Regions from separate parts of the Thalassotalea aquiviva genome, predicted to be linked through region 1. Evidence: predicted binding sites of a transcription regulator. Region 1 holds the regulator's gene; the other holds the start of a gene.
What was found. The regulator sigma-54, encoded in region 1, starts transcription at its own class of promoters, with help from an activator protein. The targets are predictions, from matches to a motif close to GTTGGCACGNNNNTNGNNT.
Positions count from the first base shown of each region.

Region 2: a site for sigma-54 is predicted at 2,016-2,034, ahead of ACAY00_RS00575 (PEP-CTERM sorting domain-containing protein). Genes of this name have one in related genera too.

Region 1 covers NZ_CP166961.1:534,247-537,453, reverse strand. The annotation lists gene lptA (lipopolysaccharide transport periplasmic protein LptA) at 1-289, shown strand, start outside; gene lptB (LPS export ABC transporter ATP-binding protein) at 296-1,024, shown strand; gene ACAY00_RS02320 (RNA polymerase factor sigma-54) at 1,101-2,594, shown strand; gene hpf (ribosome hibernation promoting factor) at 2,618-2,905, shown strand; gene ptsN (PTS IIA-like nitrogen regulatory protein PtsN) at 2,908-3,207, shown strand, end outside.
Region 2 covers NZ_CP166961.1:134,118-137,324, forward strand. The annotation lists gene prsT (XrtA/PEP-CTERM system TPR-repeat protein PrsT) at 1-1,648, opposite strand, end outside; gene ACAY00_RS00575 (PEP-CTERM sorting domain-containing protein) at 2,108-2,857, shown strand.

The DNA.
Region 1 (3,207 bases):
CAAATCTTACTTAGCCAAAGGCAAGCCGGCAAGGTTTAGTCAGTTATTAGAAGATGGTCAGCTAATCGAGCTTAAAGCGAATGAGATTTCTTATTCCCCTAGCACCAACACGATAACCATTAAGGGTAATGCATCGGTAAGTCAAGAAGGCAGTATGGTGCGCGGAGATATTATTACCTATAACACCGAAACCGAGCAGTTAACCGCAGAAAGCAGTGAAAGTGTCACCACCATTTTAAAGCCTGACAGCAAAGTTCCTGCAAAAGATGAAAAACCAACAGAGCAATAACACATAATGACTTCGGTATTAAAAGCAGAAAATTTAGCTAAATCATACAAAGGTAGAAAAGTTGTTAAAGATGTCAGTCTGACCGTAAACGCGGGTCAGGTTGTTGGCTTACTCGGCCCTAATGGGGCGGGTAAAACCACCTCTTTTTATATGATTGTGGGTTTGGTTCCTAGCGACCAAGGTAGAGTTAGCCTAAATGGTGATGATTTAACCTTATTACCCATGCATGAGCGAGCTCGCAAGGGCTTAGGTTATTTGCCGCAAGAAGCATCGATATTTCGTAAACTCACCGTTGCCGATAACATTATGGCTATTTTGCAAACACGCAAAGATTTAAACGCAGATCAACGACAAGAAAAGCTGGAAGCTTTGGTCGAAGAATTTAATATTGCCCACATCATAGATAATACCGGTCAAAGTTTATCTGGTGGTGAACGGCGCCGGGTCGAAATCGCTAGAGCATTGGCGGCCGATCCACAATTTATCTTACTTGATGAACCTTTTGCAGGTGTTGATCCGATTTCGGTTGGCGATATTAAAAAAATAATTTTACATCTTAAAAATCGTGGTATCGGGGTATTAATTACCGATCATAATGTGCGTGAAACTCTTGACGTATGTGAGCATGCTTACATCGTTAGCCATGGCGAACTTATCGCTGAAGGGGATGCACAGCAAGTGTTAAATAACCAGCAAGTACGTGATGTATACCTTGGTGAGAAATTCACGCTATAGTTATATAACAAACCGATAAAAAATGTATCAGAAACGTCAGGTTTAGCCTGAGTAAAATGGAAGTATTTCAAACATAATGAGACCTAGTCTTCAGCTCCGAATGGGGCAGCATTTAACGATGACACCTCAACTGCAACAAGCGATAAAGTTGTTGCAGCTCTCCACGTTGGATTTACAACAAGAAATCCAAGAAGCCCTTGATAGCAATCCTTTACTTGAAGTCGATGAAACACAACCAATGGACAGCAACGGTGGTGATGAGTTTGACAAAAAAGTCAGCGAAGAAACAGCGCACGCTAACAGCGACAGTCACGATGATGCCAATATCAACTCCGACGAAGTCAGTACATCAGAACAACTCAGTTCAGATGAAATCCCCCAAGATCTTAACGTCGATACAACGTGGGAAGAAAGTTTCAGCGCTGGGGTATCAAACACCGGACTAAAGTCGTCTTCAGATGATGAATACACCTATCAAGGCGAAACAACCGAGTCAATTAGAGATCACTTACTTTGGCAGATGGAGTTAACACCATTTTCAGACACTGACCGCACCATCGCGGTGGCGATTATTGATGCCATTGATGACAGTGGTTATTTGACCATCACAACCGAAGATGTGTTGGCAAGCCTTGGCGATGACGAGGTTGAACTTGACGAAGTTGAAGCGGTATTAAAACGCATTAACATGTTCGACCCGATTGGCGTGGGCGCTCAATCAATCAGTGATTGCTTAATTATTCAGTTAAATCAGTTTGACTCCAATACCCCATATTTAAAAGAAGCCAAACAAATCATTAAAGATCATATTGAGCTTTTGGGTAATCGTGATTATCGCCAATTAATGCGCAAGACTCGCCTTAAAGAACCACAACTGAAAGAGGTTATGCTGTTAATTCATAGCCTTAACCCTCGACCAGGTGATGTTATTGTCGCCAATGATGAGCAATACATTGTACCCGATGTAAGTGTGTTTAAGAAAAATGGCCGCTGGGTTGTTGAACTTAACCCAGATACCGCACCAAGGCTTGGGATAAATCAGCAATATGCTTCTTTGACTAAATCGAGAAACACCGATGAAAGCCAATTTGTGCGTTCCCATTTGCAAGAAGCTAAGTGGTTTATTAAATCCCTTGAAAGTCGAAATGATACCTTATTAAAAGTGTCAAATTGCATTGTTCAACGCCAACAAGCGTTCTTTGAACATGGCCCTGAAGCAATGCGTCCGATGGTTTTAAATGATATTGCTGAAGCAGTAGAAATGCACGAATCAACAATATCTCGAGTCACCACTCATAAGTACATGCACACCCCAAGAGGTATTTTTGAATTAAAATATTTCTTTTCAAGTCATGTCAGTACAGAAAACGGTGGTGAATGCTCTTCAACCGCGATACGAGCCTTGATTAAAAAGCTCGTCGACGCTGAGATCCCAAGCAAGCCATTAAGCGACAGTAAAATGGCGCAGTTACTTGCCGATCAAGGCATTAATGTTGCACGCAGAACGATAGCTAAATATCGAGAATCTTTGGCTATTCCACCTTCTAACCAACGTAAAAGCTTATTGTAGCTTTGAATAAAAGGAAAACGCTTATGCAAATTAATCTATCTGGGCATCATGTAGACGTCACCGACTCTATGCGCAACTATGTTGAGTCTAAGTTTGAAAAATTAGAGCGGCATTTTGATCATATTAATAATGTTCAAGTGTTTTTAAAGGTTGAGAAGTTAGAGCAAATTGCCGAAGCAACTTTACATGTTAACGGTGGCGAAATATTTGGCTCATCATCCGATCAAGATATGTATGCTGCTATTGATGCACTTATTGATAAATTGGACAGACAGGTTTTAAAATACAAAGCCAAACTTACCAAACATTAATTATGAATTTAACAGAATTACTCACTCCAGACTGCACCGTGTGTGCAGTCCCTGGCACCAGCAAAAAGACCGTCCTAGAACACATCAGCAAACTGGCCAGCCAAAAAATAAGAACAAGCAGTGAAAAAGAGTTACTCAATACGTTATTAAATCGTGAAAAGCTTAGTAGTACAGGCATTGGTAACGGCATTGCCATTCCTCACGGGCGTTTAGATAACGCCGACAAAGTCGTGGCCATTTTATTAACAACGGCAAAACCGGTAGAGTTTGATGCTATTGATGATAAACCGGTCGACATTTTT
Region 2 (3,207 bases), 400 kb from region 1:
TACCAAAAATAACGAGTAGGCTAAGAGCGCTGTTATGATTAGGGTTAAGACTTAATATTTTTGCTAAATAATCCTCTGCTTTCGCATAGTCTTGTTGTTTTAAGCTAACAAACGCTAACTGATGTATGGCCCCAAGATGATTTGGTTGTTGGATTAAAACTTGATTAAAAATTGGCGTAGCTAATTGATATTTCTCTTCGCTTATATAAGCAATCCCCTTAGCAAGCATGGCATTTATATTATTCGGTGCACCTTCTAGCCAACCATCAATATCGGCTAAGGCCTCCTTCACTTTACCAACTTTTATCTTTTCATAAATAAGTAATAATCGGGCTTGATCTTTTTCAGGTGCCAATTGCATAGCACGCTCTAAATCGTCTAGGCCACTTGCAGGAACAACAGCATTTTTGATCATCCCTCGTTTAATCAAGTCCTCGGAATTTGACAGTGAAATATTATTCATTTCATTGAGCAGTAAATTCGCCATATCGATATTGTCTTGCTCGAGCAATGACCAGCTCGCACTCGCTAACGTATTAAAATCATCAACGTCAAAATCTGTCCCTAAATTTAAGGCTTCGATGTTCTCATTGACGTAACCGAGTTTAATTTTAAGGTTTACTAGCATCGACTTGGCAGCCGATTGGGGGGGTAAGTACTGTTCAACTTTATTTAAGTTATTGTAGGCTAATTCCCAATTTGCCAATTGAAAATTACTCACACCAGATATGTAATTGGCTTTATAAGATTGTTGAGCTTGCGATAAGGTAATCGCTATATATTCAATCGCGCCTTTATAATCTTTCGCTCTAAATTTTAATTCGGCTTTATATTCATTTATGAAAGGATCTTTGGGGGCAATAGCAAGAAGTTTATCTACATATTCGTCAGCTTGATTTAAATCACCCGATGCAATCAATACTGCAATATAGTTAAGTTGAACAAAATAACTCAAACCAAAATGATTTAGGTATTTTTGATAGTCATCTATCGCCGCCGTATAGTTTTTTTCTAGGGTGTAGAGCATGGCTCTTACGAGCAAGGCATCCATGTAGGGACTATCACGCTCGATGAGTTCGGATAACAGTTCAATGGCTGCAGCACTTTGACCATCGATGCCTGCAACCCAAGCTTTCGATACATTAGAATAAAAGCCAACACTTTGTGACTGAGTAATGTTTTGTTGCATGATGCTTAATGACTCAACGAGCTCCCCTAATGTGACGTTATAGATGGCAATTAGGGTTCTCGCTTTTAATAAGGACTCATGCGATAAAGTGTATTGGCTGATATCATTAAGACTCATAGGGTTAGCTAGTAGCCACCTTACTCGAATTAACAACGGGATAATCTCATTAATATCGTACTCAAGTTCAATGGCCCTTTTTAACTCTTTTTCTGCTGACTCATAATCGGCGATAAACAGGTAACTTTGAGCTAATAAGAATCGTGCATGGCCATCGGTGGTTTTCTGTCTCACAACATTTTTAAGCACCACAACCGCTTGCTTATGGTTTTGTTGTTGCATTAGCTCTTGTGCTTCCGCCAGTAATTCATCAGTTGTTTTTTGGTTACACGCTGTGATAAAGAAAATGACGACAATAAGCATTGCTTTTTTTATAGCATGGCAAAGGGATTGATAAGACATGTTACGAGATCCTTTATTATTGTTTGACCACGAATGGGCACCTTTTCGCAAGTATAGAACAAAAAATAACCGTTGATGTTGTGTTACTAATGATTTTTATAATCTTTTCAGTTACTAAGATTTTAAATTGACGCACCATGTATAGTGAAATTTAAGTCGTAGCAGTTGAAACATTGATGGATAGGTGTTGCGATTAAGCAACTAAGAAAAATAGTTAGCATTAACGCCCCAATAAGCTTTTTAACAACATATAAGCGTTAGTAAAGCAAACTTTTAAGCTGTCAGTAATTTTTACACCTAGTTTGTAAAGCAAATTTTAGTAGCCTTTATTTTGCCTTATCCATATGTATTTATTGATTTTTTTATTGTTGGCATTAGGGTTGCTTATATTCGATGCAAGGAAATGAACACAGGGTGACGTTCATCCAAGTTCTAATTAAAAACTTAACGAGGTCGAATATGTTTAACAAAAAATCTTTAATTTATGCGCTACTCCCATTAGGGTTAAGTTTTAGTGCAATTTCAGGAACCTTAATTGATGATTTCGCTTTGCCAGACCCGGCAGATAGTTGTACGGCAACTGTTAGCGGAAGCTCTGATGGTATGGGTGGTTTTAATACTGTCTCTTGTGACTACGTAGACAATGGTTACACTTCTCCTAATAATCCGTATTCTATTTTAGGTGGCGAAAGAGAAGTTGATATCACAATTTTAAGCATTACCGGTGATGTTCAAGGACCTGAATCAGTATCCGTCACAAGCGGTCCAAATTTCACCAAAACGTCATCTTCTCTTTCGCTGAGCAATGATTCAGGGATTGAGTCTAAAGTTGTTCTTACTTGGGATGGTACAGTTGCTACACCACTCCTAGTTGATTTAACTCCAGATTTAGGTGGCGCATTTGCTGTTGACGTTTTATCACGAGATGGGAACTTTACGGGTGAATTTACCTTAACCGATTCTAGTAATAACACAGAAACAAAAACTATTCCGCCAGCAGCAACGGTTCCTGGCACAACTTATGTACCGTTTGCGAGTTTCACTACGATTGATTTTTCAGCGATTACATCTTTAGTGATTGAGGTTACTAGTGAACAAGATGTTGACCTTCGAGTAGCGTTTGCACGAACCGTACCAGAGCCTGAAACTATTGCGTTATTCGGGTTGTCTATCTTAGGTTTAGCATTACGTAGAAAGAAACTTATTTAATTAACGCTTTAATTCAAACGAAATAGTTTGTGACATTTACGATCTCAAGGAAAGTGTTCCAAATTTAAGTGCTACGAATTAACCCTCAGCGTAGTCTTTTGTTAAAACCTTAATTGCATTCAAGTAATTAAGGTTTTTTATTTTGTTTGCCGTAATGAGCCAATAATCATCCGTGCTTTATGATAAGTAATACCATTGAAGTACGAGTCGTCCATCAGAGTTAATTTTTAACGGCATATTGATTTCTTTTTGTCCTTTAAAATCTCAGCAAGTAACTCATTTAGCTATATAAATTGATTTCGTTTTTTTTAGCCTATACTGAGTATTTAACCATTTGAAATAAAAAGGAT